4 regions of the Priestia sp. ST2 genome follow, and region 3 is predicted to be linked to each of the others. Evidence: riboswitches for the same ligand, from Rfam matches in the RefSeq annotation. Region 3 holds a riboswitch; each other region holds the start of a gene.
The links. Region 3 has a riboswitch for cyclic di-AMP ahead of AC0KUU_RS04035 (APC family permease). Riboswitches for the same ligand answer to the same signal wherever they lie in the genome.
Positions count from the first base shown of each region.

Region 1: another riboswitch for cyclic di-AMP. It lies ahead of AC0KUU_RS29780 (APC family permease); the one in region 3 lies ahead of AC0KUU_RS04035 (APC family permease).
Region 2: another riboswitch for cyclic di-AMP. It lies ahead of AC0KUU_RS29825 (APC family permease); the one in region 3 lies ahead of AC0KUU_RS04035 (APC family permease).
Region 4: another riboswitch for cyclic di-AMP. It lies ahead of AC0KUU_RS27525 (cation:dicarboxylate symporter family transporter); the one in region 3 lies ahead of AC0KUU_RS04035 (APC family permease).

Region 1 is NZ_JBVVNT010000022.1:1,391-10,794, forward strand. It holds gene AC0KUU_RS29745 (purine-cytosine permease family protein) at 543-1,898, opposite strand; gene AC0KUU_RS29750 (YrdB family protein) at 2,632-2,943, opposite strand; gene AC0KUU_RS29755 (TetR/AcrR family transcriptional regulator) at 2,986-3,585, opposite strand; gene AC0KUU_RS29760 (MBL fold metallo-hydrolase) at 3,611-4,324, opposite strand; gene AC0KUU_RS29765 (aspartyl-phosphate phosphatase Spo0E family protein) at 4,864-5,016, shown strand; gene AC0KUU_RS29770 (hypothetical protein) at 5,877-6,425, shown strand; gene AC0KUU_RS29775 (GNAT family N-acetyltransferase) at 6,640-7,074, shown strand; cyclic di-AMP (ydaO/yuaA leader) riboswitch at 7,385-7,529, shown strand; partial or broken gene AC0KUU_RS29780 (APC family permease) at 7,660-9,404, shown strand, end outside.
Region 2 is NZ_JBVVNT010000024.1:60-3,868, reverse strand. It holds partial or broken gene AC0KUU_RS29840 (class I SAM-dependent methyltransferase) at 1-337, shown strand, start outside; gene AC0KUU_RS29835 (cupin domain-containing protein) at 392-721, shown strand; gene AC0KUU_RS29830 (MerR family transcriptional regulator) at 885-1,670, shown strand; cyclic di-AMP (ydaO/yuaA leader) riboswitch at 2,035-2,179, shown strand; partial or broken gene AC0KUU_RS29825 (APC family permease) at 2,310-3,809, shown strand, end outside.
Region 3 is NZ_JBVVNT010000001.1:791,954-801,357, forward strand. It holds gene AC0KUU_RS04020 (MerR family transcriptional regulator) at 1-126, shown strand, start outside; gene glnA (type I glutamate--ammonia ligase) at 210-1,544, shown strand; gene AC0KUU_RS04030 (N-acetylmuramoyl-L-alanine amidase) at 2,274-3,320, shown strand; cyclic di-AMP (ydaO/yuaA leader) riboswitch at 3,512-3,652, shown strand; gene AC0KUU_RS04035 (APC family permease) at 3,814-5,640, shown strand; gene AC0KUU_RS04040 (cation diffusion facilitator family transporter) at 5,750-6,727, shown strand; gene AC0KUU_RS04045 (magnesium transporter CorA family protein) at 7,050-8,495, opposite strand; gene lexA (transcriptional repressor LexA) at 8,708-9,325, opposite strand.
Region 4 is NZ_JBVVNT010000011.1:12,651-22,054, reverse strand. It holds gene AC0KUU_RS27530 (undecaprenyl-diphosphate phosphatase) at 376-1,200, shown strand; cyclic di-AMP (ydaO/yuaA leader) riboswitch at 1,474-1,613, shown strand; gene AC0KUU_RS27525 (cation:dicarboxylate symporter family transporter) at 1,720-2,979, shown strand; gene ytvI (sporulation integral membrane protein YtvI) at 3,193-4,224, shown strand; gene AC0KUU_RS27515 (DedA family protein) at 4,385-4,990, shown strand; gene AC0KUU_RS27510 (EcsC family protein) at 5,015-5,806, shown strand; gene AC0KUU_RS27505 (APC family permease) at 5,939-7,252, opposite strand; gene AC0KUU_RS27500 (hypothetical protein) at 7,574-8,119, shown strand; gene AC0KUU_RS27495 (alpha-galactosidase) at 8,139-9,404, shown strand, end outside.

The DNA of each region.
Region 1 (9,404 bases), on a different contig from region 3:
ATTTAATCTTTGTTATAAATAAAGGGTGCATGTAATCCAAAAAACCCCTGTTAGCTTTACTGAATTATAAATAGGCTATTGGGATATTCTATTTAAGGAAGAAGGAAAACAAGTTATTGATTACAACTAATCATTACAAAGCTTCTTACATTTGGGATGAGGTGTCTACAGCAGGCATATTTCAGAAAACCTTATTGTAAATCGATGTATGTTTGATTCATAAGGGGATGGTAGTCATGAGCGTAGTAAGAATATATATAATGGGTAGACAATAACGTTCATTTATAACTATGCAAATGAGGTGTTTGTCCCAGACCAAGAACGATTTCGTTCACATTGTATATCTTTTTAGTTCAATGCTTAAATGAGGTGTTCCTTAAAGATCATATGCTGCATTAAAAGCTATTTTTTTCCTTCTTCACATGACGGGATGCATAATCGTTTGCATCTCGTTTTTGTTACATAAAAAAAGAATGTTTATTCTCTTTTCATGGGTTAAAGAAAGGCCTGTATCTGTTTAGATACAGGCCTTTCTTTCGAATTCAGTTACTACAAACTTCTTTATTTAACTTTTGTTTCATCGGAAAATAATATAAGATTGCAGGAACTATTATTCCAATTAGCCACGCAATATCTGCGCCCCCGAATGCCTTTGCTATAGGACCAATGTAGAATGATGTGTTAATAAAAGGAACCTCTGCAATAATTGATACAGCAAATGCCATGCAAGTGATTCCGTTTATTTTTCCGTATTGACCATTTACATCGAAGATATCTTTTACATTATATTGACCACGGCGTAATAAGTAGTAGTCCACAAGATTGATAGACGTCCAAGGAATCAAGAAATAACTAATGAAAAAGATAAAATTTAAGAAAAATGATAGAAAATTACTTTGGCCTAATAAACATAGGATAGTACCTGCCAATGTAACACAAAACATCATCCCTACTCTAACTTTTTGTGTTACTTTCAGCTTCCAAAAGGGCTCTATAGTTGTAATGGTTGACATGAAAGCACCATATAAATTAAAAACATTAATAGCTAGTTGACCAAAAATAATGATCAAATACATAAAGATAGCAAAACTTCCGAATAAGTGAGCTAAATTCCCACCAGAATGATCAAGGAAATTAGGAATAGTAGTTGTTAAAGTTGCTCCTAAAATCATCATCCATACAGTCCCTACAAATGTACCCAGGTAACTATACCAAAAGGTTTGTGCAGTTGATGTATTAACGGGCAGATAGCGTGAATAGTCTGCTACGTATGGTGCATATGCTAATTGCCATGTTGCTACAATGCTGATAGCGAGTAAAAATACAGGTAAATCCAAACCACTTAATGAAAAACTTCCTGTCGGAAGTGGTAACTGAAATATAATAATTGTTGCTACTAGATACACAACAAATGAAGACCATGATAATACTTTCTGCATTTTATGAATTAAATCATGGCCAAAAATTGCAACAATAAAACAAAGAATATTTAAGATTATTATAGCCCAGCTTTGATTAATGGGTATTAAACTGTTTAATGTTTGTGCTGCAAGCACACTGCTACTTGCGAAAAAACCTAAATACACAAACATTACAAGAAATAACGGGAAAATAGCTCCGATTACTCCAAACTGCGCTCGACTTTGAATCATTTGAGGAATTCCAAGTTTAGGTCCCTGAGCAGAATGTGAAGCCATGAAAATAGCACCCAATAAGGTTCCAAGTATAATAGCTGCGAAACTCCAAAATAAATTAAGACCTAAACTAATTGGTAATGCACCTGTTACAAGAGTTGTAATGTGCATGTTTGCTCCAAACCAAATGGGGAACAAACCTTTTGCTTTTCCATGACGTTCGTCTACTGGAACAAATTCAACGCTACGTGTTTCAACTTTCAATAGATATACCACCTTGTAAGATATTTGCCGCTTGCACTCTAAGTCAAACTATATAATTCAACGTTTTAATACTTACTTATAGTAGGTGATGAATCATTCGTATAATTAACATGTATTCCCTTGAATCATTTGATATAACAGCTATATAAGACTTCGCTACGTTTAATTAAGTAACAATTTCATCTGTGCTCCTTTTATAAATTGCTGTTCATAAAAAAGGTGGTGCAATGGAGGGATAAACTTTCTTAATAAGAGGAACTGCAAGGTTTTAGTATCTAACTGCTTAGGTATCTTCTTATTTAATTTGATAATTTTTTATACGGTCTCTTAGAGCATTAGTATACATAATAACATAGATGCGTCTTCTATCAACAATTTCTTTAGGACCGTCCAATACTACTTGAGGTATTGAAATTGCTTTCCCTACGCCAGCTTTTCCAATCTAACTTATTTATTCAAATATCAAACTCCTTTTATTTCATCAAAAACGTTCATAAAAGTGCATAAACATATGAAGACGTTCGTAATTTGCTTTAAAACTAAAACGAACGATCAAAGTGATAGATTCCTTATATAAAAGAAAAGTCCGTAAAGGTATACTTTTACGAACTATAGAGCTTTCTATTTTATGGAACGGGGTAAATTAAAATAAACAAAACGCTGCAAAAAAACGATTACTCAGATTAGAGTAATCGTTTTTGTTTTTTTGGTTTCAAGCATCTACCATACAATCTCACCGTTGCTGCCATATATACATTAAAATGCGGTTAATTATAGCGACTGTAATGTAAATAATGGCTAAAGCAGGCTTGCCACTAGTGTATAGGGCAACAGAAGGAAGACCAAATACAAGTAGTTCAAGCAATATATGCATAGGTGTAGATAGTTGAACATATGAACGCGGGGAACCAAAAATCCCCCAAACGATTGCAACAATTAATGGAGAACCTATTGCTAACAGTACTTTCATTGACCCTTTTCCAGTTTGAGCTCCCCAGTAGGCTAGTGAGCCAAGTGCAAATAGTTCCAAAGAAAATCGCAACATTAAATTTAAAACCTTGATTAATGAAAGGATATTCATCTTACATTAATCTCTTATGTCTTCACTGTTTTTACTTTCTTGTTTCATCGCGTTTATTCCTCTTAAAAAAATATCTATTAGCATAAGAATGCTTACATCAAGATCATGGGGAAGACCAAACCCTTTTTTCTGCTCAAGTGAAGCAAAGCCATGTAAAATACTTCGTAGCCCACGTGTGGCGTGTAAGGTTTGCTCTTCTCCTAAACGGTATTCGTTAAGTACTTGAATAACAATATTAACGGTTTCATTTTGTATGTGCTTAAGTTCCAGGTCATCAGAATTAGGAGAACGAAGCATTGCTTCATACAACCCTGGATGATTGCGAACAAAAACTATGTAAGCTTCGCCTAGTGCACGAACCGCATTATCTTTTGAACGTCCTACAGTTGCATGTATTAATACTTTATAAAGTTGTTCGTAACCATAAACAGCAAGTTTTTTCCTTAATGCTGGTAAGCCATTTACGTGATTATATAGAGAGGGTGGACGAATATTTAATTTTTTAGCAAGTGAAGCTAATGTTACTTCGTCTAATCCTTGTGCATTTGCCATTTCTGTAGAGGCTTTTAAAATAGTGTCTAAATCAAGTCCTGGTCTTGCGGCCATAGTTAAACTCCTTTCTCACTATAGGTTAAGTGTGTTTCAAATTTAACCTAGCTTTTGTAATCGCATTGTTCATAGCTTTTTCTGGTTGTTTTATCATTTTTCCATGTCCTACAGCAAGCAATGAAGGACTGTAATTTAATAATTTGTGAGCACTCTGAAGTGCAAGTTTTTTATTCCATGTAGCCATTGCTGGAAAAGGAAATAAAGGTTGGAGCTGTCCAGTTACTGCCATACCACCCCTTGTTTGAAACGCATCACCAGCAATTAGGGTATCGGTACGGGTATCAAAAAATGCCATTGAACCTGGCGTATGCCCAGGAGCAGCTATCGCAATTAGCGAACCAATTTGGTCACCATCTTGTAATAAAACTTCTGCCCGGGTTTCTAAAGTTTTAGGTACTCCGCCACGTATAGGAGTATTCGGTTCATTAGGATCTAATGTAGTATCTCCACTCATTAAACGGGCATCTCTACTTGAAATATGTACAGGAACATTAGGAAGTAATAGCTTTATTTTATCAAGTGCTCCTACATGATCTTCGTGCGCATGTGTTAAAAGGATACGTGTAATGGGTTTGTTAATCTTTTTAGCAGCTTGTAATATTTTCTTAGCACTGTAAGGAAGCGCAGCATCAACTAAAGTTAAACTATCACTCTCTTCAACTAAGTAACAATTAACTGGGAAAAGTCCTGGTAAGAAAGTCAATTGATACAAGTATGCTTCTTGAATGATTCTCATAGGAATAGCTCCTTCTTATATTAGTTTTAAAACTATTTCCATTTATATATTAACTAATGTTATTAGTTTAAGCAAGTGAATGTATGAAAATTTGCGAAAATTAGCATAAATGAATAAAAAATTAAATTGATAAGAATGTTGAGAAGATGAAGCAGATTTCATTTTTTAATATGCGAGCAGTATTCGTAAGTAATTAAAGCGCCAGGAACAAGGCTTAGAAAGATAAAAAGGAAAATTGAAAGTGATTAAACTAAAGATGATTGCTTTACTCGTTATTTTTGCTTATGTGACTAGTCATACGGTCTATTTATTGTTAAGTGCCTATCATTACGGTTTTTCCAATAGGTAATATTGTAGAGATAAAAAGATAAATCTCCGTTATATAAGGACATCTGTACATTGTAGAATATTTATATAAATATGAGAGCATAAAACGAGCGTAGGGTTGATTATTCCAAGATCGTACTTAAAGTAATTAACTTTATGCTCGTTTTGTGATTAAAAGTAAATGGGTGATTGGGTTATTGGAGTCTCATAAAGTGATTTTAAAAGAAGCTTTAAAAGTTGAGATTGAAAAAGAGAGACAACTTTTGATTGAAACAGCATTTAAAGAGGGGTTTACAAGTAGCAATACGGTAGAAATTAGTCAATTTATTGATGAGATGCTGAATGAATTAGAAAAAATTAAATAAGTAGCTAATATCTTTTAATAAAGAATAGTTTTGTAAATAATAACCAAACTACATTATAAAGTGCATAATGAATGGAGTGTACATATGTATATCACTGTATTGATTAATTCTTTGATACTAGGTTTTGGTTATTATTTATCCATTGTTTTTTTACCAGAGATAATGGGTGTAAATCCATTAATACCTAAGTATCTTCTTATTTCATTGGGTACAATCTGGTTAGTTTCTTCAAAAAATAAATGGTGGATTAATATGATATCTATACTTTTAGCCAATATGATATCATTTCCCGTCGTAGATGGATTATTAAAATAAATAGAAAAAAGCTATCTCAAAGGGGACAATGAGATAGCTTTTTAGGTTTTCGAATATGTCGTTGGTAAGATCATAGCATATTTTCCAAATAAACAAAAGCAACCTCATATCCCATGGCATTGGAAAGAGGTTGCTTTTGTCATTCATACTCGTTGAAGAATGCATAGCACCATAAACAATAATATCATATTTTTACCATATATACTATATTTTACATGTTTTGCATATGAATAAAAGGTGCACTTTTTATTCATTCGTTTGGGTTATGCCCTAGTATGAAACCCTTACGCGTCAAGGATGTATAAAAAGCTGCATAACTCATAAATGAGACCTCTTTCGAACCCTTACTCCCAGAAGGGTTCTCTTTTTTGATGGGTTCCGTTAAGAGACATTATGTTAACTACACTTGTATATTCTATACAACATAAAAACGGAAAAACTACTGCTCCTGTACAGTAGTTTTCCTAGTCGTTGAAATATAGATGTTTTGTTGATAATACTCTATTGCATCTTGGGTAGTTTGCTCACTATATAAGAAAATATTCATGTTGGGTAAGTTACATACTACTAGTCCATACTATTTTCTTACGTTTTGGACAATCCTGTTAAAAGGTAATCTTAGTGAGAGGAGAAGAGAGAAAATATTAGTAAATATTATTATGGGATTTATTGTACCTTGGATTTTTGGTTTCATATTATACAGGAAAGAACCTATAATCGTTCTTTTAATTGCACCGGTAGGAATGACAGTAGCTTTTATACTAAATGATTGGGGAAGTAATTACTTTTGGCAATTCAAACCGACTTTTAGAGATCTAAGTTTATCAGCACTCCCTTTAAATATTGGTTTCTATCCTGTCTTATCTTCTTTTTTAATTTACTTTAAGATAAAAAAGAAGATTAATACGATTATCCTTTTACTTTGTTTTACTCTCTTTACTACAGGTTTCGAAGGTATAGGTTTAGTCTTAGGAAAAGTAGAGTATTTTAATGGATGGAATATTCCGGGAACTTTTATTAGTTATTTAATAGCCTATTTTATTATTTATGGCTATTATCGAAGTTTAGTAAAGCATCATATTCTAAAGAATTAAGCTTTTCTTTATAAATATAAAGGCTTCATACTTATTTGAAGCCTTTTTTTGTTTTATTTCCGAGAATGTTGATTATGTAAACTGATTTTGTATATTCTATTCACTTTTCATATTAGCATTCATTAGTAAAAAATAAGAAAGAACAACATAGCATTTTCTTCCTGTGATAGCATCAATTTAAGTAAATTCATAAATAAATTAAGGAGAGATCAGAATGACAGTTCGTTTAGTGAAAGGATCAGATTATTATGTAATATCTCCGTTAATCAACAACTGGTGGAATGGAAGGCAAATGTCTGACTTGTTGCCAAAGCTTTTTTTTGATCATTTTAAAAATACTAGCTTTATTGTTGAAGAAGAAGGTGAAATCATAGGCTTTTTAATTGGATTCTTATCTCAATCTTATTCGAATGAAGCATACATTCATTTTGTTGGAATCCATCCGGAGTACAGGGGAAAAGGTATTGGGAGACAACTATACAATCAATTTTTCGACGTAATTAAACAAAGTGGCCGCAATATTGTTCGTTGTGTGACTTCTCCTGTGAATAAAGCTTCAATTGCTTATCATACTAAAATGGGTTTTGAAATTGAACAGGGGAATAAAGACAATCAAGATAAGGTTCTATTTGTAAAGTACTTGAATTAATTCAAGTACTTTTCCTACCCATAAAAAACATTATGGTAACTAAAAATAAAGACTCTATACAGTGAGAAAATAGAAAAAGACTGTCTCTTTTCACTAAGAAGAGGCAGTCACTTTCTTTACAGTGATTAAAATGTTGTGTTGACGCTTTGTTGGACCTTAAATAGTTTGCTCAAGATATCAAAATTTATTTATTTACATAAAAGAAAAAAACGAATTATATTAAATATTAATTTTAATTGGAATCTCTCTTTACAAACGTCATATTCAGGCGTATAGTACCTAACATACATATATGATCTTGCTATTTTCATACCTTTTATCGCTTAATCCACTAAGGAGTGGGGGACCCATTTTTGTGTGCACTTGCACTTGGGGTGAATCCTTCTGTAAGAAGGTAGGGCTACTCTTAAAGCCCGAATCCGACAGCTAACCTCATAAGCGTTTGGAGAGAAGGTTTGCTTTTATTTGTCCTGGAAAGAATACTAAGCAGAACCTTAGTGTTCTTTTTTGTGTTTTTTTTCTGAGATGGGGAATGATGAGAGTAAACTAATATCAGTAATGGCAAAGGTTTCAGGAGGATTTTAGATGAGTTATTCATCCATAAAACGTTTATTAATTGGGAGGCCACTTAAATCAAAGGAGTTAGGTGAACAAAAGCTAAATAAGATCAAAGCCTTAGCTATTCTTTCATCCGATGCACTTTCATCCGTGGCGTACGGCCCAGAACAAGTCTTAATTGTGCTTGCTACCATTGGAATGATTGCATTTTGGTATTCAATACCTATCGGTATTGGTGTACTCATCCTTTTAACAGCACTTATCCTTTCTTATCGACAAATTATTTATGCGTATCCCGAAGGCGGTGGCGCTTATGTTGTATCAAAACATAACCTTGGAGAGAATGCAGGGCTTATTGCTGGAGGATCTCTATTAGTAGACTATATCTTAACCGTATCTGTAAGTATTTCATCTGGAACAGATGCGTTAACATCTGCTTTTCCTGCTCTCCATGACTATAGAGTCATTATCGCTTGCTTATTGGTTATTTTTATTATGATTTTAAATCTAAGAGGAGTAACAGAATCAGCTTCAGCATTGGCGTACCCTGTTTACTTGTTTGTCCTTGCATTGGTTCTTTTGATAGGGGTAGGCATATGGAAAGTAGCCACTGGTCAGGTCTCTCCTGACGTTCATCCGGCTATTGGAACTGCAGTTCCGGGAATTAGTTTATTTTTACTACTACGAGCTTTTTCATCAGGATGTTCAGCCCTTACAGGTGTAGAAGCTATTTCAAATGCTGTAACAAACTTTAGACAACCGGCTGCAAGAAATGCAGTACGTACGCTTGTTGCAATGGGCATTATTTTGGCTATTTTGTTTTCAGGTGTCATGTTCTTAGCTTATTGGTTTGGAATTGTACCTAAAGCAGAGGAGACGGTTGTTTCGCAGCTCGCTTCCCAAGTGTTGGGACGTAATGGTTTCTATTATTTTGTTCAAGGTACGACAGCTTTAATTTTAGTATTGGCTGCGAATACAGGCTTTTCAGCCTTTCCTTTACTAGCTGTTAATTTAGCTGTAGATAAGTATATCCCTCGTATGTTTACGATACGTGGTGATCGTTTAGGCTATTCAAATGGAATTGTGACCCTTGGAATTGCCTCTATTGCGCTCATCATAGCATTTCAAGGCAATACAGAACGGTTAATTCCTTTATATGCTGTTGGAGTATTCATTCCATTTACGCTATCTCAAACAGGTATGATTGTAAAATGGTTAAAAGAAAAGCCAGCTGGCTGGCAGGGAAAGTTAGTAACCAATTTTATAGGAGCTTTTATTAGTTTCACAGTACTGATTATTTTCTTTACAACAAAATTCTCACAGGTATGGGCTGTTTTAATCTTCTTACCTCTTATCGTCTATCTGTTCCATCGTATTAAGAATCATTATGTAGAGGTGGGAAAGCAACTTCGTATCAAGCCAGGAGATAAAGAAGCATTAGCATTAGAAGGAAATGTAGTCATTATACCAGTTGCAGGCTTAACAAGAGCTGTCGAGAATTCAATTAACTATGCAAAAATTATTGGAGACACTGTGATTGCGGTCCATGTGGCATTTGACCGTGAAAGCGAAAAAAGAATGGAAGAAATATGGAAGGAACGATATCCTGATATACGCTTAGTTACATTCTACTCACAATATCGAAGCTTAATTGGACCTCTTTTACGCTTTATTGATCGTGTAGAAGAACGAGCTGATGATAGCCATATGGCTGTCACCGTTTTAATTCCGCAATTTATCACAAGAAAAAGCTGGCATAACGCATTGCATAA
Region 2 (3,809 bases), on a different contig from region 3:
TTTTGCAGTTTTAACATGTGTTTATAAAAATGAGGAACAAAATGCTATTTTAACTGAGATTAAACGGGTACTAAAGCCAGGAGGTATTATTTACATCAACGACTTTCTACTGAATAGTGATGAAAGAAATAAATTACGCTATGAAAAGGGACTCACCAAGTATCATACATATGGGGTTTTTGAATTACCAGATGGGGCCATTTTACGTCATCATAGCGAAGAACGTGTAAAAGAATGGGGAAATCAATTTGAAACCTTAGAATACAAGAAAGTAGAATATACAACTATGAATGGAAATCGTTCAAATGGTTTAGTTTATATGGGGAAATTAAATTAAATTTATTAGAAATAAAAATATACAGGAGGAATTGTAATGGTAGAGAAATTAGAGCTGGAAAAGATTAACCTTCAAGAAATTACAAAAGATATTAAAGATCAACATGTGAATTTTCCTGTATCGAATATTAATAATCATTGCCTTCGTATAGCTGTATTTTCAGGCGAATACAAATGGCACTATCATTCTAATTCAGATGAGCTTTTTATGGTTTTGGAGGGAGAACTTTTAATTGATTTTAAAGATAAAGATACAGCTGTGTTAAAACCAAATGATACGTTACTTATACCAGCTGGAACAGTACATAGAACCAGAGCGAAACAAAGAACAATAAACCTTTGTTTCGAGGATATAAACGCTGATACGATAATTATTGATGAGTAAATGAAATACATAACATAAACACTGTAAAAGGTTTTATGTTAACTAAGTTTATTATCATATACAAAACTTAGATTTTTAAAATTAACGCTTGAATCTCCAGTTACGTCAGGTATTATGATGAAATTAATTAGATTAATACTAGATTGTAAGGGGGTTATATAAGTTGGGTAATGATTTAAGTTTCTCAATTGGTAAATTTTCTAAGAAAACGGGTGTTTCAATAAGAACACTGCATTATTACGACGAAATAGGGCTACTCAAAGCTCAAAAAGACCTTAATTCGGGTCATCGACTATATGAAGAGGAACATATAGTAAAACTTCAAAAAATCGTAGCATTAAAATTCTTAGGTTATAACCTAGAAGAAATAGGATTAATGTTAACAAATACAAATCTGAATTTAAACTTAGAGAACACTTTAATTCAACAGAAAAAAGCATTTGAGAAGAAAAAGGAGCATTTAGACAAAGTTCTGAAGGCAATTAATCAGACGATTTCTTTATTAGATGATCAAGAGGATGTTCCAAGTGAAATATTAATTAGTTTGATTAATAACATTCAAAATGAAGAAGATCAACGTACATGGCTTGAGCATTTCACTTCTAAAGAGATTGCAGATAAGGTTTACAATAAATCTGACGAGGAGAATTTGTCTTTAGATAGGGAATTTATTGATTTATCGAGAGAAGTAAAAAGGTTAGTTGGAAAACCAGTTCATGATCCGGAAGTACAAGAGCTGGCAAATAAACATTTGCAGGCATCTCTTAAATACGTTGGTGAGGAAGCTATGCATGCTTTTGGAAAATTAGAGGACGAGGAAATAGAAGATTTTCAAAGTATGATGGCATCACCTTATACACAGGAAGAAGAAAAATGGTTGGAGCAAGTAATAGAATATTATATGGTTCAAAATGAAATGTATAATTCCATCCAACATAACCGTAAATAATTTCTTTTAAGCTAACCTTATTAGTAAAGATAGTTAAAGAAACCTATAGAATTTTCTATAGGTTTCTTCTGCTACTTAGAATTCACATTATGGTAACTAAAAATAAAGACTCTATACAGTGAGAAAATAGAAAAAGACTGTCTCTTTTCACTAAGAAGAGGCAGTCACTTTCTGTACAGTGATTAAAATGTTGTGTTGACGCTTCGTTGGACCTTAAATAGTTTGCTCAAGATATCAAAATTTATTTACATAAAAGAAAAAAAACGAATTATATTAAATATTAATTTTAATTGAAATCTTTCTTTACAAACGTCTTATTCAGGCGTATAGTACCTAACATACATATATAATCTTGCTATTTTCATACCTTTTATCGCTTAATCCACTAAGGAGTGGGGGACCCATTTTTGTGTGCACTTGCACTTGGGGTGAATCCTTCTGTAAGAAGGTAGGGCTACTCTTAAAGCCCGAATCCGCCAGCTAACCTCATAAGCGTTTGGAGAGAAGGTTTGCTTTTATTTGTCCTGGAAAGAACACTAAGCAGAACCTTAGTGTTCTTTTTTGTGTTTTTTTTCTGGGATGGGGAATGATGAAAGTAAACTAATATCAGTAATAGCAAAGGTTTCAGGAGGATTTTAGATGAGTTATTCATCCATCAAACGTTTATTAATTGGGAGGCCACTTAAATCAAAGGAGCTAGGTGAACAAAAGTTAAATAAGGTCAAAGCCTTAGCTATTCTTTCATCCGATGCACTTTCATCCGTGGCGTACGGCCCAGAACAAGTCTTAATTGTGCTTGCTACCATTGGAATGATCGCATTTTGGTATTCAATACCCATAGGTATTGGTGTACTTATCCTTTTAACAGCACTTATTCTTTCTTATCGACAAATTATTTATGCCTACCCAGAAGGTGGTGGCGCTTATGTTGTATCTAAACATAACCTTGGAGAAAATGCAGGGCTTATTGCCGGAGGATCTCTATTAGTAGACTATATTTTAACCGTATCCGTAAGTATTTCATCTGGAACAGATGCGTTAACATCTGCTTTTCCTGTTCTTCATGACTATAGAGTCATCATTGCTTGCTTATTGGTTATTTTTATTATGGTTTTGAATTTAAGAGGGGTAACAGAATCTGCTTCAGCATTAGCGTATCCCGTTTATTTGTTTGTTGTTGCATTGGTCCTATTAATAGTGATAGGAATATGGAAAGTAGCGACTGGTCAGGTCTCTCCTGATATTCATCCTGCTATTGGAACTGCAGTGCCAGGAATCAGTTTATTTTTACTACTACGCGCTTTTTCATCAGGATGTTCAGCCCTTACAGGCGTAGAAGCTATTTCAAATGCTGTAACAAACTTTAGACAGCCGGCTGCAAGAAATGCAGTACGTACGCTTGTTGCAATGGGCATGATTTTAGCTATTTTGTTTTCAGGTGTCATGTTTTTGGCTTATTGGTTTGGAATTGTACCTAAAGCAGAGGAGACAGTTGTTTCACAGCTTGCTTCCCAGGTATTTGGACGAAATGGTTTCTATTATTTTGTTCAAGGTACGACGGCTTTAATTTTAGTGTTGGCTGCCAATACAGGCTTTTCAGCCTTTCCGTTACTGGCTGTTAATTTAGCTGTAGATAAGTATATTCCTCGTATGTTTACAATACGTGGTGATCGTTTGGGCTATTCAAATGGAATTGTCACACTAGGAATTGCCTCTATTGCGCTCATCATAGCGTTTCAAGGTAATACAGAAAGGTTAATCCCTTTATATGCGGTTGGAGTATTTATTCCATTTACGCTATCTCAAACGGGCATGATTGTAAAATGGCTAAGAGAAAAGCCAGCTGGCTGGCAAGGAAAATTAGTGACCAATTTTATAGGAGCTTTTATTAGCTTTACTGTCCTAATTATTTTCTTTACAACAAAATTCTCACAAGTATGGGCTGTTTTAATCTTCTTACCTCTTATCGTCTATCTGTTCCACCGTATTAAGAACCATTATGTAGAGGTAGGAAAGCAACTGCGTATCAAGCCGGGAGATAAAGAAGCATTAGCCTTAGAAGGAAATGTAGTTATTATACCAGTTGCAGGCTTAACAAGAGCTGTCGAGAATTCAATTAACTATGCAAAAATTATTGGA
Region 3 (9,404 bases):
GCAACAGCAAAGCCAGAATTAACGGACGATGAATTGCGAAAAATGCTTCGTGCAGAACTTATGCAAGCAGGCCGTTTTAATCGAGCAACTTTAAATCAAGGAGATATGTCCAGGTTCTTTCATTAATAAAGTTATCAATATTTATGCCGTTCGTATATGAGGGGTATAGATTATAAATATTATATAGAGATTTAGGGGAGGATCACACGATGGCAAAGTACACAAAAGAAGATATTTTCCGCAAAGTTCAAGAAGAGAATGTAAAGTATATTCGTCTTCAGTTCACTGACATTTTAGGAACAATTAAAAACGTTGAAATTCCAGTAAGTCAATTAGAAAAAGCGTTAGACAACAAAATGATGTTTGACGGTTCTTCTATTGAAGGGTTTGTACGTATTGAAGAATCAGATATGTACCTATTCCCGGATATTGATACATTTGTTATTTTCCCTTGGACATCTGAAAAAGGTAAAGTAGCACGTTTTATTTGTGACATCTACAATGCAGATAGAACTCCGTTTGATGGCGATCCACGTAATAACTTAAAACGTGTGTTAAAAGAAATGGAAGAGTTAGGATTTACTGATTTTAACCTTGGACCTGAGCCAGAGTTCTTCTTATTCAAATTAGACGAAAAAGGCGAACCTACATTAGAATTAAATGATAAAGGTGGCTACTTCGACTTAGCGCCAACTGACCTTGGTGAAAACTGCCGTCGTGACATCGTATTAGAGCTTGAAGAAATGGGCTTTGAAATTGAAGCATCTCACCATGAGGTAGCTCCTGGACAACACGAGATTGACTTCAAATATGCTGCTGCATTAAAAGCTTGTGATGATATCCAAACGTTCAAACTTGTTGTAAAAACAATTGCACGTAAACATGGCTTACATGCTACATTTATGCCAAAACCATTATTTGGTGTGAATGGTTCAGGTATGCACTGTAACGTTTCATTATTTAAAGATGGTCAAAACGCATTTTATGATGAAAACGGTAATCTAGAGCTAAGTGATACTGCTCGTCAATTTATCGCAGGTATCATCAAGCACGCACACAGCTTTACAGCAGTAACAAATCCTACTGTAAACTCTTATAAGCGTCTAGTGCCTGGATATGAGGCTCCTTGTTACGTTGCATGGTCTGCTCGCAACCGTAGCCCATTAATCCGTATCCCAGCTTCTCGCGGCGTAGGAACTCGTGTTGAGGTACGTAGCGTAGACCCAGCTGCTAACCCATATTTAGCAATGGCTGTTCTATTAAAAGCTGGTTTAGATGGAATCAAGAACAACCTTGAAGCTCCAAAACCTATCGATCGTAATATCTATGTAATGACAAAAGAAGAGCGTATTGAAGAAGGTATCGTAGATTTACCTGCAACATTAGCTCAAGCTTTAGATAGCTTCCAATCAAACGAAGTTATGGTTTCTGCATTAGGTGAACACTTAGCAGAGCACTTCGTTGAAGCGAAAGAAATCGAATGGGATATGTTCCGTACACAAGTTCATCCTTGGGAACGTGACCAATACATGAGCCAATATTAATTCCTAAAAGTCCGAGAGATCGTTTATACGTTCTCTCGGACTTTTTTTGTTTTTCAAAATGAATAACATTGCGCATATTAAATATCGAACTAAGCTGTTCATAAAACAAGTATAGCTGCCTGTCGTACAATTTACAGGAGGCTTTTTTATGGTTTTGTTAGATACAGGAAAGAATTTGGTTATAAGAATTAAAAAGGATAAGCTTTTTGTCTCATTGAATCTATATGTAAAAGTATTGTATAACAGATAGAGAGATTGTTTATGTGTTCACTCTGCACTTCAGTATAACTTCAAAGAATTTTCAGCCAGTCGTAGTATCATTAGAAAATACTGTTGGAGAGGAATGGAATGAAAATGCAAGAAGGAAATTTTTTTAAAGGTTTAGTAATAGGCATATTAATCAGCATTCCAATTTGGATTATTCTCATTGTTATAGGCGTTCTGCTTTTTAAATAGGCCCGTTCTCATAATAGAATAGACAAAACTTTCCTTTTAGTGTATACTTCAAATGAAAATGATAATTATTATCATTTAATCAACGAATCAACACTCTGCATATAGCTGTCACTCCTTGAGAGCTATCCCTATTTAATATTCTGTCTACAACGCAGAATAAACCGCTGCCTTTGAGTAGCGGTTCTTTTTTTAGTAAATTTCTACTTAGTAGGCTAGTATACGTAGCACTTTTTGCCCCTATACATATGTTAACAATAAGGAGGGACAAGTAATATGAAAAAAATCTATCTAGATGCAGGACATGGTGGGGCAGATGCAGGAGCAGTTGGAGCGAACGGACTGTATGAAAAAAACTTAGTTTTAAAAATTCAACAATATTTAATAAGCTATTTAAATAGCACCTACAGTGACTTTACGATTAAAACCACTCGTACCACAGATACTTTTTTATCGTTATCTCAGCGCGCTTCTCAAGCTAATTCGTGGGGAGCAGATGTATTTATGTCTATTCACGTAAATGCCGGTGGAGGAACAGGATATGAAGATTATGTTTATAGAAGCGCTAGCAATGCCAGTAAAACGTTTCAATCAATTGTCCACGGCCAAGTACAGCCAACGCTGCTGTCGTATAATCATCCGAATCGCGGTCGAAAATCAGCCAATTATGCGGTGCTTCGCTTAACAAATATGCCCGCAGTACTAACTGAAATAGCCTTTATTGATAACCGCACCGATGCAGCACTTCTCCAAAACGAAGCTTTTTTAAAAAGCATGGGTGAATCGTATGCAAAAGGAATTGCCGTCTATTTGAATTTACCTCGTCGTGCAGTTCCAAACCCCAATCCAACACCAACTCCGAATCCATCACCTTCTGAACCAGGTACAAAAACGTATACGATCAAGCAAGGAGATACGCTTTACAGTATTGCACAGAAGTACAACATAACAGTACAAGCGCTTCAAGAAGCGAATACAGGGCTTTCTGATCCTTTAACACTACAGGTTGGAAAAACAATTGTTATTCCTTCAGGGACTTCACCAAACCCATCTCCAACACCGTCACCAACTCCACCTTCGGAACAATATCCACTTCCAAATGGAATTTTAAAACAAGGTGATTCTGGAGAAGCCGTGAAGCAGCTTCAAAAAGCATTAAACGCGGTGAATTTTAAAGTAGGTTCAGTAGACGGAATATATGGAGTTCAAACGAAAGATGCAGTCAGACGTTTTCAGCTTGTGTATCTTCCTTATGATGTGGATGGTATTTATGGTCCTCAAACGAAAAACAAGCTAGCAGCCGTTTTAAAAGCAAAAAGTTAAAGCAAAAAGGTCTTCTGTAAGCGGGCAGAAGACCTTTTGTTTTTCTGTTAAAAGCGCCTTAAGCACTATTTTATGGTTTGCGTAAAATAATGCTTTACAAACCATTTGTACGGGAGTATATTATCTAAGAACAAAGGATAGTTATGAAAGAAACATGTTATCGATCATACCATTTAACCGAAAATTATATTGACCTGTTATCGCTTAATTCGTCAGAAGTGGGGGACCCAAATTTGTGCATTGTCACTTGGGGTGAATCCTTTTTTAAAGGTAGGGCTACTCTCATAGCCCGAATCCGACAGCTAACCCCATAAGCGTTTTGGAGAGGAGGTTTAAGCTGTGTAAAAACGCTGAGAACCCTTAGTGTTTTTTTTGTGCGCTTTTTTAACATAAAAAGGTATTTTTAAGGGATAATATCACTTATTCGTGAACTTGTAACGGAGCTTAGCAACGACAGTAAATAGTAGCTAAGCAATCATCGGAGGGAAATTACGTGAACTATTCAGTTCTCAAACGATTATTGATTGGAAAGCCGCTTAAAACAAAAGAGTTAGGCGATCAAAAGCTTAGTAAGCTTAAAGCACTGGCTATTTTATCATCAGATGCCTTATCTTCAGTGGCTTATGGAACAGAACAAATTTTGATTGTACTTGCAACAGTCGGCGTTCTTGCCTATTGGTATTCGATTCCAATTGCGCTTGGGGTATTGGTTCTGCTCACGGCTTTAATTCTTTCATATCGCCAAATTATTTATGCGTATCCGCAAGGCGGAGGAGCTTATATTGTTTCGAAAACCAATTTAGGAGAAAATCCTGGACTTATCGCTGGAGGATCACTGTTGGTGGATTATATTTTAACAGTTGCTGTGAGCGTTTCAGCAGGAACCGATGCTTTAACTTCGGCTTTTCCAACGCTGCATCATTACAATGTAGTAATTGCGTGTTTGCTGGTGATTTTTATTACCGTCTTAAATTTACGTGGTGTAACAGAATCCGCTTCCGTATTAGCTTATCCGGTTTATTTATTTGTTATTGCTCTTATTTTGTTAATAGCGGTAGGCTTGTTTAAAATAGCGACAGGTCAAGTTTCACCTGAGCTTCATCCCTCTCTCGGTACAGTAGTGCCAGGTATTAGTTTGTTTTTATTATTAAAAGCTTTTTCGTCAGGCTGTTCAGCATTAACAGGTGTAGAAGCTATTTCAAATGCAGTGCCTAACTTTAAAGAGCCAGGTGCAAAAAATGCTGTTCATACATTAATGCTGATGGGCGGTATTTTAGCCGTTTTATTTTCTGGCATCACGTTTTTAGCTTATTGGCTTGGCATTTCTCCAAAAGCAGATGAAACGGTTGTATCACAAATTGCATCGAGTGTGTTTGGACGAAATGGATTTTATTATTTTATTCAAGGCACAACAGCTCTAATTCTAGTGCTAGCGGCGAATACGGGCTTTTCAGCTTTCCCTTTGCTAGCTGTCAACTTATCGTCTGATAAATACATGCCAAGAATGTTTCAAATTCGTGGCGATCGACTAGGCTATTCAAATGGAATTGTGACCCTTGGGATTGCTTCTATTGTCTTAATTGTAGCTTTTAAAGGAGCGACTGAACAATTAATTCCTCTTTATGCAGTCGGGGTGTTTATTCCATTTACGCTTTCTCAAACAGGCATGATTGTCAAATGGCTTAGAGAAAAGCCGGCCGGCTGGCAAGGGAAGCTAACCATTAACTTAATTGGTGCCCTCATTACCTTAACTGTGCTAATTATTTTGTTTACAACGAAGTTTTCACAAGTATGGTCCGTGCTCATTTTCTTACCGGTTATTGTCTATATTTTTCATCGCATTCATACGCATTATGAAGCGGTAGGAGAGCAGCTTCGCATTAAGCAAGGAGAAAAGATTGGAAAGCTTGAAGGAAGTGTGGTCATTGTTCCTGTAGCAGGAATGACAAAGGTAGTAGAAAATTCATTAAATTATGCAAGAACGATTGGCGATACCGTTATTGCAGTACATGTAGCCTTTGATCGAGAAAGCGAAAAGAGAATGGAAGAGAAGTGGGAGAAGTGGCAGCCTGATATTCGTATTGTTACGTTTCATTCTCAATACCGCAGCTTAGTGCGGCCGCTGTTTCGATTCATCGATATGGCTGAGGAAAAAGCCCGGGAAAATAATATGGCTATTACGGTCGTTATTCCGCAATTCATTACGAAAAAAAGCTGGCAAAATATCCTTCACAATCAGTCCAGTCTGCTGTTAAAAGCACATTTGCTTTACCGTAAAAATGTAATTGTTACAACTGTACCGTACCGTTTTAAAAAATAATGAAACATGACTAAAAACCTCCAACTTGTATGTTGGAGGTTTTTAATTTTTAAATTCACATACACTAACCGTAATCGAATCTCATCAAAGGCGCAAACGGAGGGATTGTATGAGTGAATTAATTAAATTGTTGCGAAAGGGAAATAAATCGGCCATCATGGCCGCTGTAGTTAATACCATTATCTCTATCATTAAAGGAATTGCTTTCGCTTTAACAGGGAATGTAGCAATGTTTGCTGAAACGATGCACAGCTTAGGAGATGCAGCTAATCAGTTTTTTGTCTTTATAGGTTCGGCATTAAGTAAAAAAGCCCCGACCAAAAGATTTCCAAATGGTTTCGGCCGATTGGTTAATCTCGTTCTATTAGGAGCGGTTCTTGTAGTAGGGATTATGGCGTTTGAAACGATTAAAGAAGGATATCACCACATTCTTCATCCCACGAAGTCTTCAGGCTTTATTTTAAATATTGCAGTACTTGGCATCTCGGTGTTACTTGAGATGTTTGTCCTATTTAAGGCGATGAAAGAAATTTTGCACGATGTCGGAATGGATACCGCAGAGGTCAATGTTTTTACGCAAAGCTTTGTTCATTTAAAGAAAGCAAAGCCGGCAACCAAGCTGGTCTTTATGGAAGATCTGGTAGCTACTGGAGGAGGCGTATTGGCGTTAATAGCCGTTTTCATTTCACGGTTTACACCTTTTCACCAAGCTGAAGGAATTGCTTCTATTTTGATTGGGCTTATGATGTTTTTTGTAGTAGGACGAGTATTTTTAGATAATGCTGCTGGAGCGCTAGGTGAAGCAGATAAAGAAATGGAAATAAAAATTGGCGCGATTGTCATGCAAGATGTACAAGTGCGTGATATTCAAACGTTAATGGTGATGAAAGAAGGAGAAGAGCTTCACGTTGAATTAAAAGTAGAAATTGATCCTTCTTTAACAGTGGCAGAAGCTGATGATATTAAAGATCGTCTGGAAAATCGTATTTTACAGGAAAAAGGAGTAACGGATGTCATTATTGAATTTGATGAAGATGATGGAATTCCGGACTGGGCGCCAAGTGATTTACAGCTTCAAAAAGAATAAAAAGAAGAGGTTAGGACAAAATTATTTTAATTGAAGAAGATCCGAACGATGAATCGAGGTTCTTGACGGAGAATCCAATTCGTTCGGATTTTTTCATTGGTATGGTGAACGTAGGTTTCGTGTTTTTAGTTGCTTTTAGAGGTTGATTGGAGGGCAAGACTCACTGCCCGCGGAAAGCGAAGTCTTGCACGGAAGTCAACAGCGGTGTAACAAGCAATCCCTACTAGCTTATTTATTCCATTTGTTCCCCTATAGATTCGCTTGATTTAGTTATGTCTCAATCTCTTCTTTTTTATCATGTGTTTTCTGATGCGAACAGCTTTTATGTTTTAAACCGATCTTTTAATAAATTCCATAGGGAACTCACTCCGAGACTAATGCTGATCAGAATTCCTGATAGAGCTACTATTAAAGCGATATATTCAAAGATAGAAAACTGCTTCATACTATCCCAATTGATGTTTCCCTTTAGTTTGCTAATAACTAAATTCATTCCGTAAATACCGGAAAGAACCGTGTAAATCGTTAAAATTAATAATAAGTAATTGTGACGCTTAGCTGCGATTTTCTCTTGGTTTTGGTACAAAGTACCAAGAGTTTCTTTGACTTCTTGATAAAGAGAATTGATATGGAAGATTTTTTTAAAGAGCTCAGAAAACTCTTGACCTTCTGTGCGAGAGCTAATTTCTAAAAATAAATATTTACCTGAGAACACGGTAATAGAGCGGATTAGTCGTTCAATGCCCTCTGAATTTTTATGAAACGTGAGCTGAGAATACTCATAAGATAGTTTTAGCAACACGATTTTATAGAAAAAATGTAAAAATAAATTATAGTAATGCTGGCCAAATAGATGATTCATCAAAAGCTGATCCGTTTTAGAGTCTGTCGATTTAGAAATACATGAAAACACATGGTCTGTTATGACGTAATAGGTTTCAGGAGCCCATCTGGAATACACGTGTTTAGTATTATACGTTTTAATATACTCATGATTGTGTGCAGAAATAAACGCTTTCCCGTCAGGCATATAGCTATTTAGCTGTCCAGTACGAAATAAAGTTGTGGAATTAATCTCTTGCTCTTGATTTACCGTTACATAACTTAACACAAACATCCGTTCATCGATAAAATAAGGAAGGCTCCCCACATGCTGTTCACGTGTGGCTTCTTTCTTGATGTGTTCGTTCAAAAATGGCGCGAGCTGTGAAAAAATATAATCTTGTACTTTGCTATAGCGGTGGTGTTCATAGGTAATGGTGGATCCATGCTCTTCAGCAAGCTTCGGTTCTAATACACGAAAATGATTCATGAACTCTAAAATATCATCATAGGTGTAATGATTATGGCTCATCTCAGTGCGAATGGTCATGACGCCAATTTCAAAAGGACATAAAAAAACATCCACAGACAGCACGTTGCTAGACACGGTGGTGGAGGAAGTGTGTAACGTAATGGCATGGTCTATTTTTTTTGAAAATCGAAGCAACCCTTCTTTTTCGCACGAGTCAGGGAATAGAATGCATTCAATGTAAGGAAGAAAATATTGATCCAGGCTATCATGAGATACGTAATATTGTTCTCCGTAGTATTCTTTTTCTAAATGTTTGTTTTGAATGGAGAAAAACTCGAACAAATTTGCTTTCAGCGCATGAACAAGCTGCTCTTTATTTTTTCGGTCAAAGGAAAAAGGAAAAAGAAACATGTTCATTGCTTTGGCAGGTACAATGGTTTGAAATGGTTCTGTTTTCCTTGGTGTATTGGTCATAAACTACATCCTTCTTATGGTCGGTTGTATTTCCTTGTAAGAGTCGAGGAAATGCAGGTAGAAAGTAAAAGGTAAAACAAGCTTTATAAAAACCGTTCTACCCGCCTGCAATGATTCAACGTATCATTTATAATATGCCAATTTTTTTAGAAAACAAACGTAAAAAAAACCAACTAACATCATCATTAGTTGGTTTTACATACAGTGTCTGATTAGTGAATCGTGCGATATACACCAGTTACTTTTCCTAAAATCGTTACGTGGCGAAGAATAATAGGCGCCATCGTTGAATTTTCAGGCTGTAAACGAACGAAATTTTCTTCTTTAAAGAAACGTTTTACCGTTGCTTCGTTGTCTTCGGTCATAGCGACCACAATATCTCCATTATTAGCTGTTTGCTGCTGACGTACGATTACCATATCGCCATCTAGAATACCTGCTTCAATCATACTTTCTCCCATAATTTCAAGCATAAATACATGATCATCTGGAGAAACGAATTTATCTGGAAGAGGGAAATATTCTTCCACATTTTCAACAGCTGTTATAGGCAGACCCGCTGTTACTTTACCGATAACAGGAACATTAATGACATTGCTTTTAGGGATGTTTACTTCGTCTAGTTGAAGAACTTCGATTGCTCTTGGTTTTGTCGGATCTCTGCGAATTAACCCTTTGCTTTCTAAACGAGCTAAATGCCCGTGTACAGTGGAGCTAGAGGCTAATCCTACCGCTTCCCCAATCTCACGAACAGAAGGCGGATAACCTTTTAATTTTACTTCATGCTTAATAAAATCTAGTATGTCTTGTTGACGTTTTGATAGCTTCATATTTTTCACCTCGATTTTAGCTATTCTTTAGGTGAATTATACCACGTGATGTGTCAATATACAAACATAAGTTCGAAGA
Region 4 (9,404 bases), on a different contig from region 3:
ATAAGCAAGCACTAGTTGATTAAAATGATAGATGACAGTAAAGGGGATGGAAAAAACATAATGATTTAGTCATTTTTTCACACTAAAGAAAAATAGTCTAGATGATTCATTTTTAGCTAAGGACCCGGAATTTATACCGAACATAGCGACTGCTTTTTAAAACAAATAAAAGCTGGTATCTTGTTTTTTGGTTATAGCATGTAAGGTTTTTATTACAAATTATTAAAGATTCTTATCTTTTTGCAAATACACATTGTATTTCATAGTTTTAACAATTATGATAAAAAAGCAAGTGTCAAAATAGGAAAATAGTTGAGCATGGAAAACGAAGCGATAAGCTTATTAATTTGAAAGAAAGGCAAGGTATATAGCTTTATGTGGGAAATTATTGTAGCAATCATTTTAGGGATTGTAGAAGGTTTAACAGAGTTTGCTCCTGTTTCGTCAACTGGGCATATGATTATTGTGGATGACCTGTGGTTAAATTCAAAAGAATTATTTTCATCTCCCGTAGCTAATACATTTAAAATTGTTATTCAGCTAGGGTCGATCTTAGCAGTAGTAGTTATTTTTAAAGATCGTTTCATTAATTTATTAGGATTGGGAAAAAAGCCAGCCGCTCCAATTGGACCGACAAATCGCTTGAATTTAATGCAAGTAATTGTTGGTCTGTTACCCGCAGGAGTGTTAGGACTTTTGTTTGATGATTACATTGATGAACATTTGTTTTCTTTAAATACGGTGCTAATTGGCTTAGTAGTCGGAGCTGTATTAATGATTCTAGCAGATTTGTTTGGACCTAAACGTCCGCGTGTAGAGACGGTGGACCAAATGTCTTATGGACAAGCACTGGGTATAGGACTGTTTCAATGTATTGCTCTTTGGCCAGGTTTTTCTCGTTCAGGCTCAACGATTTCAGGAGGGGTTCTTCTTGGAATGAGCCATAAGGCAGCGGCAGATTTTACATTTATTATGGCAGTGCCAATCATGGCAGGAGCAAGTGGACTTTCATTGGTTAAAAACTGGCAGTATTTCACATCAGATGCACTACCGTTTTTTATTGCTGGTTTTATCAGCGCCTTTATTTTTGCGCTGGTGTCTATTCGCTTTTTCCTGAAATTAATTAATCGTATCAAATTAGTACCATTTGCACTATATCGAATTGTGTTAGCAGCTATTCTATATTTTGTATTTTTATAAAATAAACATGCGTGTTCTTTAGTCCCTTAAACTTCTAATAGAGACTCAAAGAGCAAGAAAAAGCTATTGCAACATTGCAATAGCTTTTTTGTATAAATATATATTATCGCCTTTTGAAAGCGTTTTATAAACATGGGTATTGACAAAACGTGTCGAAAAATAGTAAATTAATATTTGTGCAGTATAAAGTTAAGTAAAAGTAAGACTTCTGTTTAGTTTTATTGACTGTAAAAAACGTATGACAACGTATAGATCGTTTTAATTTTATAAAAACTGAATAATAAGCTTAATCGTATAGAGCGGGGGAATCATTATCGGCAGTAAAGCTGCCTTGGGGTGAATCCTTACAAAAGGTAGGAAACTCTCAATTCCGAATCCGACAGTTAACCCCGTTTGCTTTATTGAGAGAAAGAGCCCAAAATAGCGTAAGTAAAAGGCTGTTCTTTCTTAAGAATAGTCTTTTTTTGTTTTTTCAGAAAAGTATATACAAATGTCATACATCTTTGGGGAGGTACATCTATGAAAAAAATTCGTTTTGGTTTGGCTACGCAGATTTTTACCGGATTAATCCTCGGTGTTCTTGTAGGGGTAATTTGGTTTAACGATCCGCGTGTAGTAACATACCTACAGCCGCTAGGAGACCTATTTTTAAGATTAATTAAGATGATTGTTATTCCAATTGTTATCTCAAGCTTAGTCGTTGGAGTTGCAGGAGCAGGGAGCGGCAAACAGGTCGGAAAGCTGGGCGTTAAAACCATTCTCTATTTTGAAATTATTACGACTTTTGCAATTATAATCGGTGTATTGGTTGCTAATATTTTTCATCCAGGGCAAGGTGTAGACATTCATTCAGCACAGAAGAGTGATATTTCACAATATGTTGAAACATCCAAACAGCAAGAAGGAAAGTCAGTGGCTGAAACTTTCTTACACATTGTTCCAACAAACTTTTTCCAGTCAATTGTTGAAGGAGATATGCTAGCAATTATCTTCTTTACAGTGTTATTTGCACTAGGAGTAGCGGCAATTGGGGAAAGAGGAAAGCCAGTTGTACAATTCTTCGACGGCGTTTCTCACGCAATGTTTCACGTGGTAAACCTTGTAATGAAAGTGGCGCCAATTGGTGTATTTGCTTTAATTGGTGTAACAGTTTCAAAATTCGGCTTAGAGTCACTCCTTTCATTAGGAAAGCTTGTTATCTTAGTTTACTTAGCGTTAATTTTCTTCCTACTTGTTGTATTAGGAGGAATCGCGAAATGGGCAGGAATTAACATTTTCCACTTATTCCGCTATATGAAAGATGAACTGTTGTTAGCATACAGTACATCTAGTTCTGAGACAGTTCTTCCGCGAATTATGGAAAAACTTGAAAAGATGGGCTGTCCAAAAGCTATCGTATCGTTCGTTGTACCAATTGGTTATACATTTAACCTAGATGGTTCCGTTCTTTATCAAGCGATTGCAGCGTTATTCTTAGCGCAGGTGTACGGTATTGATTTAACGATCGTTCAACAGCTGACGCTCATTCTGGTATTGATGGTTACATCTAAAGGAATGGCTGCCGTGCCAGGAACATCATTTGTTGTATTACTGGCTACTCTTGGAACAATCGGGGTTCCGGCAGAAGGATTAGCCTTCATTGCTGGAGTAGACAGAATCATGGATATGGCACGTACGGTTGTTAACTTAGTAGGAAACACACTAGCAGCAATTGTGATGTCTAAATCTGAAGGCAAATTTGACCCTAAAAAAGGTACAGAGGTCATGAGAGCCGGCTAATTTATAAATTAAAAAGCTACTTATTCTATTCAAAAAATTAGAATAAGTAGCTTTTTTAATAATAATTCCTTTATTATTATGGAAATTGACCCTATAATATGTAACATCAGGTATAAATATATTCAAATTTTATTCTTACATAAAAGCAGTCACTGGTTCCTTTCTTTATCAATAAATATAGAGATAGCTTAGCTAGTTGGGGGATAGTAGAGTATGTGGAAAAAGCGAATATGGGTCATCGCCTCGATAGTAATCGTATGTTTGTTAATCCCTTACAGTTTACCGATTGTGTTTGCTTTATTAACAGCATTAGCGCTTGAGGGTATTGTTCAAAAATTGCATCAATCTTTTAAAATGAAGAGAGTCTACGCAGTGCTTATGACCTTCATTTTATATGTTGTTTCGCTCATACTTATTGGATTTTTTATTGTTCGGACAATCGTTACGCAAGTGGTTGCTCTTTCAAAGATAGCGCCTTCCTTTGTAAAAGAAATCTATGAAACCGCGATTTATCCAACTATTATTAAGTGGAAATACTATTCAAACGCTCTTCCTACAGAAGTGATTTCTTCTATCGAGCGCACGCTTGAAAAAACCGTAAATTCATTAGATTCTCTATTAAAAAGTACCGTGGAAATCATCATTAGCTTTGCTGCTACTGTTCCTGGGTTTCTACTAGAGTTTCTTATTTATTTAGTAGCGCTTGTATTTATCAGCCTTGAGCTGCCTGCTATTAAAAATAAAATTAAGTCATTTTTAACAGAAGAAACGAAATATAAGCTACAAGTTGTCATCACTCAGCTTATCCAAGCGGGGGTTGGTTTTATTAAGGCACAAATTATCTTAAGTGTCATGACGTTTGTAATGGCTTATGTAGGGCTTTGGCTATTAGATGTTCCGTATACCGCGCTGCTTAGTTTATTAATTGTAATTGTCGATATCTTACCAATCCTTGGGACGGGCTCGGTGCTCGTTCCATGGGGGATTTTTGCTCTTACGCAAGGGCATGACTCATTAGCAATCGGCTTATTTATTCTATTTGGAGTCATTACGGTAGTAAGACGTGTAGTAGAACCAAAAGTATTTTCTACAAATATGGGTATTTCACCTTTGGCTGCATTAGTTAGTTTGTACATTGGATTTAAACTTTTAGGCTTTGTCGGATTATTTTTAGGACCGGCTTTAGTTATTTTATACGATGCTCTTCGTAAAGTAGGTATTATTCAAATTAACTTTAAACTATAAAAGCGCTGGATAAAACTAGCGCTTTTTTTTATTGAAACTTTTGTAGTACGTAATACGTAAAGAGGGAAAGGAAAAAACTATGCCGCGTTGGTTTTTATCTATCAATCGGCTAAATTATAGTTTTGCAGTCTTAGATTTAATGACATGAGGAGGAGAATTTTTGTTAGAGTCGGTTTTACTTTCTTTAATTGAAGCGCTAAAACAGCTCTCTTATTTTGGCGTAATTCTAGCATTAACGTTTGAGTTTGTCCCGGCAGAGCTTGTTTTACCTTTAGTAGGGTATTGGGTGTACCAAGGTGATATGAACTTGTATCTGGCTATCCTTGCAGGTACAGTAGGCGGTGTTTGTGGACCGTTGACTCTTTATGCACTGGGACGTTACGGTGGACGACCGCTGGTTTTAAAATATGGAAAATATTTTTTGGTGAAAGAAAAAGAAATTGACGCCGCCGATCGCTTTTTTAATAAGTACGGCAGCGGGGTTGCTTTTTTTGGACGCTTTATTCCAGGAGTGCGCACGGCTATCTCTTTTCCGTGCGGGATGGCAAAAATGAATGTATGGCTGTTTTCTATTTATACATTTGTGGCGATGCTTCCAGTAACGGCTATTTACGTATATTTAGGATATAAGTTAGGACCTAAGTGGAAAGAGGTGGGGCCGATTGTGTCTCAATATATGCAGCCTATTGGAATCGGAATTGTTGTTTTAATTGCACTGTTTTTTATCATTAAATATGTGCGGAATAAACAAGTAGGGCAGAGCTGATAAATCGAGGAAAAGAGTGAGGATATGTCAGAGTATGAGCAGTTAAGAGTAGAGTTACGAAAAATTGAAAAGTGGGAGAAAGACCAAAAAGGACTTTTTTTCTGGGAGCGGCTGGCTCGTTTGCCTTTTTCAGCTTTAGATAAAGTAACGCCAAAGTTCATTCATCAAAAAATAGAAAAATTATTAGATGAAATTGCTAAGTATGTTGATAATGGAGGCCAGTATTTAGCTAATACGTCTGCCACGCTAGAAAAAGCATCAGCACAATTACAAGAAAAGAAACAGCTTTCGATAGAGGATATTCAGCATTTATCTCTGCAAGAAATGGATGAATTGGCAGAGCATTTTATTGAAGTCCGAAAAAAGAATGCACAGCTTCAAGGAGCTACAACCGGTATAGGCGGGATTTTTACACTAGCTATTGATGTTCCTTTTGTATTAGGGCTTACACTTAAGACACTGCAAGAAGTGGCTGTTTCTTATGGTTACGACCCCACTGAGCAAGAGGAACGAATTTTCATGGTCAAATGCATGCAGTTTTCGTCTTCTGACATTGTAGGGAAACGTGCGATTTTAGAAGAATTAGCAAGCGGAAATCGAACGCAGAGCTTGCAGCAGCTGCAAGGGTGGAGAGAAGTGTTTCTAACCTACAGGGACAACTTGGGCTGGAAAAAGCTGTTCCAAATGATTCCTATAGCAGGAATGGTATTTGGAGCGTATATTAACAAACAAGCAATTAGCGATATAGGGGAAGTTGGAATGATGCTTTATCGTAAAAGACGTATTTTGGAAAAAGTCTCACAATCGCAAAAATAAAAAGAGACTGGTACGAAAGTATTTTAGTTGAAGAAAAATCCGAACGAGTTTGATTCTTGGTTGAGAATCAAATACGTTCGGATTTTTCCATTGGTATAGTAAATGTAGCTTTCATGTGTTAAGTCTATTTCCTTAATCAAAATGAAAAGTAGGAATGGTAATAGTATTTTTTCGTCTGGCAATCAGTAAATAAATAATTCCGATTATACTCCATACAATACCGATAAATAAGGATGTTTTTTCTAAGTTAAGCCACATAAAAAATAAAAATAAGCTGCCGAGTAAAGGCATAAGTACATATGAAATATATCCACTGAGAGATCGTTTGTTTTGTTGAATAAAATAATGGATAAAAACCGCTATGTTCACTGAACTGAACGCAATTAAAGCACCAAAATTAATTAAAGAGGTAGCTTTTTCAAGAGACAGACCTAGTGAAATTAAAGAGAGGCCACCAATAATCACTACGTTCCAAACAGGCGTCTTTGTTTTAGGGTGAATATAGCCAAAAATTCCCCGAGGCAGATAACCATCTTTCCCAATTGCATAGAGAAGTCTTGATGCACTCATATGTGAGACAAGTCCAGAAGCAATAGTTGAAGTCAAGGCCGCTGCTACAAAAATAGATTGAAAAAGCTGGCCGCCAATTTTATAAGCGATCTCCGCTGATGCACCTTCTAAATCATGAAACAAAGAGGCTGAAGGGAAAAGAAGCTGCGCAGAGTAAGAAACCGTGATAAATAAGGCGCCTCCCGTACACGCAATAATAAGAATCCCTTTAGGAATGGTTTTCTCAGGCTTAAGTGTTTCTTCGGCCATAGTGGTTACAGCATCAAATCCTAAAAAAGAAAAGCATAAAATAGCTGCTCCGTTTAATAACAGAGATATAGAGGCCGATTCACTTATAAACGGTTTAAATGATAGCTCTTGGCCTTGAGTTGTAGCACTTAAAATAATAAAGATAATAGCGACTAAAATTTGAAAAGCAACTAATAGCGTACCAAAAGAAACGGTTAAATGAACGCTGAAAATATTTATTATGGTCATGATGACAACAAAGCTGATAATCCATACGGCCTTTGGAACACCTGGAAACAGAGAGCTTAGGTAAATATTTGTCAAAAGCGCATTAATCATTGGCAGAAATAGATAATCAAGAAGAGCCGTCCATCCTACCAAAAAACCAATGCTTGGATTCATTACTTGCTGTGCGTATGTATAAGAGGAACCAGCTCCGGGAAAAGCTTTTACCATCCTTCCGTAACTAATGGCTGTAAATAAAATAGCGATCAACGTGAATGCATAAGCGCCTGAAACATGTCCATCTGTTGATTCAGTTACAATGCCAAATGTATCAAAAACGGCCATAGGTGCCATGTAGCCTAACCCTATCACAACGATATGCCATAATTTTAGTTGTTTAAGAAGAGAAGGTTCATGATTCATATTTGTCATCCTTTCTGTGTATAATCATTCTGCATTATTTATTATTATACTATATTATTAAATTTGTCATCTTTTTTTGAAAAAGAAGAGAAAATTGCGGGCTAAGAGATAAAGAGCATTTAATTGATTACTAGATAAAGCAAAAAAATGCTTTTTTTCACTTTGATTTTTACCATTGAGTCTAGAAAGTATTTTACATAAAATGAAAGAAAGTAAAAAAGCTTCGTTTAGGTGATCTACTTGTAATAAATACGAAAATAAATTTTTGAATGCGGTTACATTTTTTGTTGGTGTACAAAATTAAGAATGATGGTGAAGGAGATGAAGGAAGTGATTGCTACACCCTATATAAACTTGGAGATAAACAAGGAACCAGGTGTGCATGTCGTATTGGATGAAACAAAAAAAGATGGTGTTTACTTTATTAAATTAACGGTCAAGTCGGTTAAAAAAAGAATTCTTCCAAAAATGAAATTAAAATGGAGCGTTCCATTGTTAGATATCCAACTGTATAAATCTTTACAAACTAGTAAGGGCGATGTGAATGCCTCTTTTGTTCATTGTTTTATGAATAAGAATGGTTCTAACCGCTACACCATTGCATGTTCAGACATACGTTATCCTATTATGTGTGCTCCTAATTGGAAAGACATGTGTTTAGATGTAGAAATGACCTTATTTAGTGAAAGCACTTGGTCTCTTCATAGCTATGAAACTGAACTGCGAGTAGACACAAGAATGGTTGAAACAGAAGAGTTATTCAAAGGTTTAGCGAAATGGTATGAGAGAAAAGAGATTAATCTAGCATCTGCTTTTGAGCATGCAACGGCAATAGATGAAAAAGGAAATGTCTCGTTAGATATTTGATGGTAAGGAGAGGAATAAAATGGGGATCTTATTTAATGAAGGTACAAAGGAATTTCACCTGCAGGGACGCGATGTAAGTTATATCTTTTCAGTGTTGAGAAACGGGCAGCTCGGTCACTTGTACTATGGAAAAAAGCTTAAGCACCGTTCATCTTTTCAGCATTTTTTACGTGTAGAAACAAGAGGAGCTAGCGCTTCGGTATATGAAGGAGAACTAGCATTTTCTCTTGAAACAATCAAACAAGAGTATCCTTCTTATGGAACAACAGACTTCAGAGAGCCAGCCTATCAACTTCTTCAGCAAAACGGAAGCCGAATCACAAATTTTGAATACGATAACCATAAAATTTACAAAGGCAAGAAGCCATTAAAAGGCTTACCTGCTACATATGTAGAAGAAGAGAGTGAAGCCACAAGTGTAGAAGTTGAACTGATTGATAAATTGCTCAATGCATCACTTATTTTAACGTATACCGTTTACGAAGACCGAAATATTATTACGCGTCACTCACGATTTGAGCATAGAGGAGAAGAACCAGTCGATATTTTGCGTATCATGAGCGGCAGCATTGATTTGCCTACATCAAATTATGAGATGGTTCAGCTTTCCGGTGCGTGGATTCGAGAAAGACACGTGAAAACACGAATGCTTCAGCCTGGTATTCAAAGTATTTCTAGTGCGAGAGGTACAAGCAGCAGTCAGCAAAACCCATTTTTAATTTTAAAAAATCCAGCTGCAACTGAACACAGTGGAGAAGCGTATGGTTTTAGTCTTGTATACAGCGGAAACTTTCTTGGACAAGTGGAAGTAGATCATTATAATGTATCAAGAATAACGATGGGAATTCATCCTTTTGATTTTCAGTGGCGACTAGAGAGTGGAGAAACTTTTCAATCACCAGAACTAGTACTGGCTTATTCAAATAGCGGTCTAAACGGACTTAGCCAAGAGTATCATGAGCTTTATCGCAAGCGTCTAGCTAGAGGAAAATGGCGGGATTTGGAGCGGCCAGTTTTAATTAATAACTGGGAAGCGACGTACTTTGATTTTACCGAAGAGAAAATTGTACATATTGCCAAAGAAGCACAAAAGCTGGGCGTTGAACTTTTCGTATTAGATGACGGCTGGTTTGGCAAGCGTAACGATGATACAACTTCTCTTGGAGACTGGTTTGTAGATAAAAATAAGCTTCCGGGCGGTATGAAGTCATTGGCTCAAAAAGTAACGGATTTAGGTATGGACTTTGGGTTATGGTTTGAACCCGAAATGATTTCAAAGCAAAGC